2 regions of the Xanthobacter sp. SG618 genome follow, and region 2 is predicted to be linked to the other one. Evidence: predicted binding sites of a transcription regulator. Region 2 holds the regulator's gene; the other holds the start of a gene.
What was found. The regulator PhoB, encoded in region 2, activates phosphate uptake and scavenging genes when phosphate is short. The targets are predictions, from matches to a motif close to TGTCATNNANCTGTCAT.
Positions count from the first base shown of each region.

Region 1: phnC (phosphonate ABC transporter ATP-binding protein) is a predicted target of PhoB. The motif match lies at 1,852-1,868, and genes of this name have one in related genera.

Region 1 covers NZ_JABBHL010000003.1:348,274-352,688, forward strand. Annotated here, with positions in the region: gene FHT36_RS10970 (amidase) at 148-1,407, shown strand; gene phnC (phosphonate ABC transporter ATP-binding protein) at 2,149-2,961, shown strand; gene phnD (phosphonate ABC transporter substrate-binding protein) at 3,048-3,956, shown strand; gene phnE (phosphonate ABC transporter, permease protein PhnE) at 4,202-4,415, shown strand, end outside.
Region 2 covers NZ_JABBHL010000002.1:842,609-847,023, reverse strand. Annotated here, with positions in the region: gene FHT36_RS09360 (MarR family winged helix-turn-helix transcriptional regulator) at 1-82, opposite strand, end outside; gene FHT36_RS09355 (FAD-dependent oxidoreductase) at 273-1,655, shown strand; gene phoB (phosphate regulon transcriptional regulator PhoB) at 1,886-2,587, opposite strand; gene phoU (phosphate signaling complex protein PhoU) at 2,642-3,376, opposite strand; gene pstB (phosphate ABC transporter ATP-binding protein PstB) at 3,397-4,221, opposite strand; gene pstA (phosphate ABC transporter permease PstA) at 4,306-4,415, opposite strand, start outside.

The DNA.
Region 1 (4,415 bases), on a different contig from region 2:
CCCCGCCCCGACCCTCTCCCGGACGCAGAGAGCGGGTAGCCGTGGAGAGAGCGGGTAGCCGTGGAGCGCCCTCGCCCCGCCATTGCGTCGGCGGCGGGGGTTGCGCATGGTGGCGGCCCATGGATGCCGCAGAGTGAGCGCATGAGCCTGCTTTCCGCCCGAGATCTTGCCGCCGATATCCGTTCCGGCCGCACCACGCCTGAAGCCGTGCTCGAACAGGTCGCCGCCGCCATCGCCGAGCATGAGGGGGCGGTCGGCGCCTTCGTGACGCTCAATATCGATTCGGCTCGCGCCGCCGCCCGCGTGCCCGGCCTCGCCGCGATGCCGCTGGCCGGCCTGCCGGTGGGGGTGAAGGACATCCTCGACACCCGCGACATGCCCACCACCTATGGCAGCCCCATCTATGCCGGCTACCGCCCGCGCACCGACGCGCCGGTGGTGGCCATGACCCGCCGGGCCGGCGGCCTCGTCGTGGGGAAGACCGAGACCACCGAGTTCGCCTTCCTCCAGCCGACGCGTACCCGCAATCCGCGCCGCCTCACCTTCTCGCCCGGCGGCTCGTCGGCGGGGTCGGCGGCGGCGGTGGCGGCGGGGATGCTGCCGCTGGCGCTCGGCACCCAGACCGGCGGCTCGGTGATCCGCCCGGCTGCCTTCTGCGGCGTCACCGGCTACAAGCCCACCTTCCGCCTGCTGCCGACGCTGGGCATGAAGACCTTCTCCTGGCATCTAGACACGGTTGGCCTGTTCGGCGCCCGGGTGCGCGACGTGGCCTTCGCCGCCGATGCCATCGCCGGCCGCGGCCTCGATATCGGGGACGAGACCGCCGAGGCGCCCCGCATCGCCATTGTGCGCACCGCCCGCGCCAGCGTCGCCTCTCCCGACGCCCACGCCGCGCTGGAGGCCGCCGCCCGCGCGGCCGAGGCGAGGGGCGCCCGCATCTTCGATCTGGAATTGCCCGAGGCGCTGGAGGCGGCCGACACCATCCACGGCACGGTGCAGGACTTCGAGGCCGCGCTCGCTTTGGGCGACGAGCTCACCTACGACGGCGACCGCCTCTCGCCCCTGCTGCGCAGCCATCTGGAAGCCGCCCGCGCCATTCCGCCCGATCTCTATGACGGCGCGCGACGCACCGCCAAGCGGGCGCGGCATGCACTGGGGGATGTGTTCGCGGAGGTCGACGCCATCCTCACCTTCTCCGCCCCCGGCCACGCACCGGAAGGCTTCGCCTCCACCGGCTCGGCCATCTTCAACCGGCTGTGGACGCTCATGGGCTGCCCGGCGATCAACGTGGCCGGCCTATCCGCCGCCAACGGCATGCCCGTGGGGGTGCAGGTGGTGGGGCGTTTCGGGCGCGATCGGCAGGCGCTGGCCGTCGCCAACCTCGTGGAAGCCGCGATTACCGCCTGATATGCAGTATTCCACCGCTGCGTACCGTGCGCCGCAGCGGAAGGGAAAGCGTAGAGGGGGGCTCGACTTGGCCCCCGCCCTGCCAAATAAAGTCATGCGCTGCAACACTTTGCAGCGGCGATGCAGCACAACTTACCTCTTTTCGCAGTCTGAGAGTTTGTTAAGGTTCTCTCAAGATCGACCCTGCGAGGCAAAAGGTGACATTCGGCCATCTCCTCACCGTGATCGAGACGTGCGCGGCCTTCGGCTTCGTTGGCGCTGTGCTGCTCGGTCTGGTCTGAGGTCAGGACCCGCCACCGCCCTCTTGGGACCCGAGAACAGCAATAACCGGGGTCCGGTCGATCGAAGGCGCCGGGGAGCCAACCTCCCCGGCGCCGTTCGTTTCTGAGTCCGGCAACACGGGCAGTCGCGCCGCCGGATACCGCCGTCTTTTGCCTGCCCATCATGACAGGGCGTTGACACCGCACGGCGCGGGACGCCCATCGCCGTCATAAACCGCCTGTCACACGGCGATGCCGCGACCGTCGACCCAACCCCCGCCGGCGCCGCCCGACCCAACGCAGAAGCGCGGCGCGGGATCGTCACATGGGTGTTGTGGAGCCGCGCTATCGAAGGGCCGACGCGCTGGCGTGGATCGTTTCGGCTCAGGCCGACCGATTCTCCGCCGGCCAGTGATCGAGACCGCGCTGACCGGCCGGCTTGCCCTGCAAGCGGGCCGGCGCGTGCTCTGGGAGCCTCCGGATGCTGGTGATCGAGGGCCTCACCCGACGCTTCGGCGACAAGGAGGCCGTATCCAACGTGAACCTCGCCATCGGCCAGGGCGCCTTCGTGGGCGTAATCGGCCGATCCGGGGCCGGCAAGTCCACCCTGCTGCGCATGGTCAACCGCCTGCAGGACCCTTCCTCCGGCCGCATCTCCTTCGACGGACGGGACGTCACCGCCCTCAAGGGCCGCGCCCTGCGCCAGTGGCGCGCCGAGGCGGCGATGATCTTCCAGCAGTTCAACCTGGTCGGCCGCCTGGACGTGCTGACCAACGTGCTCATGGGCCGCCTCGCTACCGTTCCCGCCTGGCGCGCCCTCACCAAGAGCTGGAGCGCGGATGACCGGGCCATCGCCCTCTCCGCCCTCGACCAGTTCGACATCGCCCCCCTCGCTGCCCAGCGCGCCGACAGCCTTTCCGGCGGCCAGCAGCAGCGCGTCGCCATCGCCCGCGCACTGGCGCAGGAGCCGGCGCTGATCCTCGCCGACGAGCCCATCGCCTCGCTAGATCCGCGCAACACGAAGATCGTGATGGATGCGCTCCTGCGCATCAACAAGCACTTCGGCATCACCGTGCTGTGCAACCTGCACTCGCTCGACCTCGCCCGCACCTATTGCGACCGCCTCGTGGGCATGGCGCAGGGCCGCGTGGTGTTCGACGGCGCCCCCGCGGCGCTGACCGAGCAGGTGGCGCACGATCTCTACGGCCTGGAGGCCGGCGAGGTGATGGACATGCCCGCGCGGCGTCCCGTCGCCGCCAACGACGGCATCCCCGAAGCGGCCGCGCTCGCCTGAGCGCGTGCCTTCCGCGCCGACCCGCGACCGCGGGCCGGCCGACCCTGCTTGCCCAATTTCGATTTCGTCCGACAGGAGCACGAGACATGCTGAACCGTCGTAGCCTGATCGCGGCCGCCGCCGCGCTCGTGATGTCCGCCGGCGCTGCCGCCGCGCAGGACGGGAAGGCGAAGTATCCCGAGCTGGTGTTCGCCATCATCCCGGCCGAGAACGCCTCGGGCGTGACCGAGCGCTTCCAGCCGCTCATGGACTACCTGTCCAAGCAGCTCGGCACCAAGGTGACGCTCCGCATCGCCAACGACTATGCCGCGGTGATCGAGGGCCAGCGCGCCGGCAACATCCACATCGCCTCCTACGGCCCCTCCTCCTTCGCCCGCGCGCTGATGACCGGCGCAAAGATCGATGCCTTCGCCATCGAGGTGAACCTCGACGGCACCAAGGGCTATCACTCGGTGCTCTACGTGAAGGCCGACAGCCCCTACAAGTCCATCGAGGACCTGAAGGGCAAGAACCTCTGCCTCGTCGATCCCAACTCCACCTCCGGCAACAACGTGCCGCGCTTCGCCCTGAACAAGATGGGCCTCAAGCCCGACGAGTTCTTCGGCAAGGTGGTCTATGCCGGCTCGCACGAGAACGCCGTCATCGCCGTGCAGCAGGGCACCTGCGACGCCGCCTTCAATTGGTGGAACGACGAGCAGGAATCCAACCTCAAGCGCATGGAGCGCAAGGGGATGGCGAAGTACGACGACTTCCGCATCATCTACAAGTCCGACCTGATCGTGAACTCGCCCTACGCCTATCTCTCGGACCTGCCCTCCGACCTGAAGGCGAAGATCCGCGAGGCCTTCTTCTCGATCCAGCAGAACGATAAGGGCGCTTTCGACAAGATCTATGAAGGCAAGCAGCAGCCCTGGCAGCCCATCGACAACGAGGCCTATGTGCAGATCATCGAGCTGAACAAGTTCGTGGACGATCTGCGCAAGAAGAAGAACTGAGACTGACGCCCCCCGGCGAAGAAACGCGCGTCATGCCCGGGCTTGTCCCGGGCATCCACGTCGAGCCGCATGCGCGACGTTCCGCGGTGGCGTCCCGGCCGCGGGACGTGGATGGCCGGGACAAGCCCGGCCATGACGGCGGCTCCTAAGGCGCGGACGGCGCCCATCGCATCCTGCGTCTAGACGCCCCCCTTACCCCGGCCCCTCTCCCGCAAGGGCGGAGGGAAGGAACAGGCAGAGCCCACGTGTCCCACGCCATCACCCGGCTGCCCGACGAGCAGATCGCCCCGCTGATCGCGCATTACGATGCGGCGGTGCGGGCGCGGCGGCGGCATACGCTGATCGTGTTCGGCGTGCTTGCCGTGTGCATCGTCCTCGCCGCGTGGATGGGCGAGGTGAAGCCCTCCGTCTTCTTCGCCCATGCCGACCGGCTGCCCAACTATTTCTGGAGCATCACGC
Region 2 (4,415 bases):
GCAGGCGCGCCGACAGCGCCTTCTGCAGGCGCGCTGTGTGGGTGAGCCTGTAGCCGATGGTCTTCTGAACCGGATCCTTCATGGGTCTCCCCCGCCGTGTCCCGAACGCGAGCGAAGCCGCGCCGGCCGCGCGCCCCCTTTATCCACATGCCGGCTTACAATTTTGCGAAGGTTGAGGCCGAAAAGGCCGGAAAGTGCGTGGTGTCGCGCCTTTAACCGCAGGGCGGTCCGCCCTCTCGCCCCGTTGCACGCCCCATGGTAGCGTCCAGCCCGTGACCGGACCCGATCGCCCCCCCCATTCCGGCCGCGGCCTTTCCCGCCGCGCGCTGCTCGTCCGTGGTGTCGCGCTGGCGGCCACGCCGCTCGTGGGCATGAGCCTTGCGACCTCGCGCGCGCTCGGCCAGCAGACCGAGGCGGACGTCATCATCATCGGCGCGGGCGCGGCCGGCATTGCCGCCGCGCGGCGCATCGCCGAGGCCGGGCGCAGCTATGTGCTGCTGGAAGCCGCCAAGCAGGTGGGCGGCCGCACGGTGACGGACACCACCCAGTTCGGCGTGCCGTTCGACCTCGGCGCGGCGCGGCTCAACATGCCGGCCGCGCGCCCCATGGCCGCCTTCGGCCGGGCGGAGGGGCTCGACATCTATCGCGCGCCCGATGGCGGCCGGCTCTATGTGGGCGGGCGCGAGGCGGGCGATACCGATTATGAGGATTTCATCGCCACGGTCCGCCGCGGCGAGCGGGCCATCGTCGCCGCCGGCGATGCCAACCGCGACATGGCCGCCTCCCGCGCCTTGCCGGACCTCGGGCCCTGGGGGCCGAGCGCCCGCTTCGTCCTCGGCCCATTCAACTGCGCCAAGGAGCTGGATCAGGTCTCCACCGTCGATGTCTCCCGCTTCGACGAGCGCGAGAGCGAGGACATCTGCCGGCAGGGCGTGGGCACGCTGGTGGCGCAGCTCGCCCGTCCGCTGACGGTGCGCCTCGAGGTGGCGGCGCGTGCCATCGATCTCAGCCCCCGCCTCGTCTCGGTGCAGACCAACAAGGGCACGGTGACCGGGCGCACGGTAATCGTCGCCGTGCCGCCGAGCCTCATCGCGGCGGGCAAGCTGCGCATCGGCCCATCACTGCCGCAGCGCTACCGCACGGCGGTGGAGAAGATCACGCTGGGCGCCTTCGACCACATCGGCTTCCGCCTGCCGCGCAATCCCGGAAATCTTGGTGCCGACGAGCTGATCTATTTCCGCGCCGACGGCCCGCGCGCCTATGCGCTGCGCGCCCGCATCGGCGGCACTGATCTCTACAGCCTCGAAGTGGGGGGCGACGTGGCCACCGGCCTCGCCGACAGCCCGCCCGAGGCCGCCGCGGCCTTCGTGAAGGCGGCGCTGACGCGCGAGTTCGGCGCCGATACCGCCGCGCGCGTCGGCAAGGTATTCGCCACCCGCTGGAGCAAGGAACCGTGGGCGCTGGGTGCCTTCTCGTGCGCCCTACCGGGCTTCGGCAACATGCGCCGCGCGTTCACCGAGACGGTGGGCGGCCGGCTCGTGTTCGCCGGCGAGCACACCCATGAGACGCTCTGGGGCACCGTGGGCGGCGCCTGGCTCTCCGGCGAGCGCGCCGCCAAGCAGGCGCTGGGGCTGTTGGGGGTGCGAACGGGGTGAGGGGGCGGGCGATCCGCCGTCTTCGCCTTCCTTTCCCACCGCCATGCCCAGGCTTGTCCCGGGCATCCACGTGGTTCGGCTGGGAATGGATCTCGGGCAGCAGCGCTAGCGGCACGACGTGGATGGCCGGGACAAGCCCGGCCATGACGGTGCCTTTTGATGCTGAGGCGCATCGCCCAAAAAGCCCGCGTGTCGCCTGAGCGAAGCAACGCCTCAAAGCCTCAGCCCGCTCAGTGCGCGCGGGCGAACATCTCGTTGAAGGAATAGCCGGCGCCGCGCACGGTGCGGATGGGGTCGGACTGGCGGCCGCGATTGATGGCCTTGCGCAGGCGGCCCACATGCACGTCCACGGTGCGCTCGTCGATATAGACGTCCTGGCCCCACACGCCGTCGAGCAACTGCTCACGGGAGAAGACGCGGCCGGGGCTCTGCATCAGGAATTCCAGCAGGCGGAACTCGGTGGGGCCGAGATGGATCTCGCGGCCGGCGCGATGCACGCGATGGGTCTCGCGGTCCAATTCGATGTCGCCGGCACGCAGGAGGGTGGCCACATGCTCGGGCTTGGCCCGGCGCAGCAGAGCGCGCACCCGTGCGAGCAGCTCGGGCACCGAGAAGGGCTTCACCACATAGTCGTCTGCGCCGGTGGCGAGGCCGCGCACCCGCTCGGTCTCCTCGCCGCGGGCGGTGAGCATGATGACGGGCAGGCGCTCGGTCTCCGGCCGGGTGCGCAGGCGCCGGCACAGCTCGATGCCGGAGAGGCCGGGCAGCATCCAGTCGAGGATGATGAGATCCGGCACGCTCTCGCGCAGGCGGGTCTCGGCCTCGTCGCCGCGACCCACGCTCTCGACCCCGTAACCCTCCGACTCCAGATTGTAACGGAGCAGGAGGGTCAACGGCTCTTCGTCCTCGACGATCAGAATACGCGCCGGCACTTTGGTCTATCCGTCACTATCGGGGCTCTCCGCCCCGTCTTCAGGTCTGGTTGATCAGCTCTGAACGGTGGTGGTGCGGCCCGGGAAGGGCAGGGTGGTGTCGCTGGAGGCGTCCGCCTTCGGGCGGCTCTCCGGCAGGTTCTGGCCCGTCACCATGTAGTAGACGATCTCCGCGATATTGGTCGCGTGGTCGCCGATGCGCTCGATGTTCTTGGCGCAGAACAGGAGGTGCGTGCACACGGAGATGTTGCGCGGATCCTCCATCATGTAGGTGAGGAGTTCGCGGAACAGGGACGTGTACATGGTGTCGATGGCGCCGTCGCGGCCCCACACGTCCACCGCCTTGGCCTCGTTGCGGCCGGCATAGGCGTCGAGCACTTCCTTCAGCTGTTCGAGCACGAGGTCGGAGATGTGCTCCACCCCGCGCACCAGCTTCGCCGGATGATACTCGCCCTCGATGGCGATGACGCGCTTGCCCACGTTCTTGGCGAGGTCGCCGATGCGCTCGAGGTCGTTGGCGATGCGGATGGCGGCGACGATCTCGCGCAGGTCGATGGCCACCGGCTGGCGCTTGGCGATGACCAGGATGGCCCGGTCCTCGATCTCGCGCTGCACCTGGTCCACGGTCGCATCGAGCAGCACCACCTTCTGGGCGAGGGCGGTGTCGCGGCGGATGAGGGAAGTGACGCTGTCGGCGACGAGGCGCTCGGCCTGTCCGCCCATCTCGACGACCTTGCGGCCGATTTCCTTCAACTCCTGATCGAAGGAGGCGACGATATGATCCGGCATCTCAGATATCCTTCAATCCGTCAGCCGAAGCGGCCGGTGATGTAGTCGCGCGTCTTGATCTCCTTCGGATTGGTGAAGATCACGTCCGAGGGCGCCACCTCGATCAGCTCGCCCAGATAGAAGAAGGCGGTCATGTCGGCGCAGCGCGCGGCCTGCTGCATGTTGTGGGTGACGATGACGATGGTGAAGTCCTGCTTCAGCTCGTCGATCAGGTCCTCGATCTTCGAGGTGGAGATGGGGTCGAGGGCCGAGGTGGGCTCGTCGAGCAGGATCACCTCGGGCTTCACCGCGATGGTGCGGGCGATGCACAGCCGCTGCTGCTGGCCGCCGGACATGCCGAGCGCCGAGGTGTGCAGGCGGTCCTTGGTCTCGTCCCAGATGGCGGCCTTGCGCAGGCACCATTCCACGCGCTCGTCCATCTGCGACTTGGAGAGCCGCTCGTGCAGCTTCACGCCGAAGGCGATGTTGTCATAGATCGACATGGGGAAGGGCGTGGGCTTCTGGAACACCATGCCGATGCGCGTGCGCACGATGGTGGGGTCCAGCTCCTTGCCGACGATGTTCACGCCGTCGAACATCACCGAGCCCTCGGCGCGCTGGCCGGGGTAGAGGTCGAACATGCGGTTGAACACGCGCAGCAGCGTGGACTTGCCGCAGCCCGACGGGCCGATCATGGCGGTCACGCGCTTCTCGGGAACCTCGAAGTTGATGTTCCGGAGCGCATGGTTGCTGCCGTAGTAGAACTGCAGGTTCTCCACCTTGATCTTGGCGGGAGCCTGCGGCGCATCGGGCTTGGCCCCCACGGCGGACGCGAGATTGAAGGTGGGATCGACGGCTGAAGTCATCTTGTCCTCGCTTGGGCGTATGGCCGTGCTTCGGAGGAATTGCGGAAAGGGCGGAAGGCGGCGGGCCTTGGCCCGCGCCGGAAATCAGTGGCCGCGGGCCAGGAACAGGCGGGACGCCACGTTGAGCACCAGCACGCCCACGGTGATGAGCAGCGCGCCGGCCCAGGCGAGGGAGACCCAGTCGTCGAACGGAC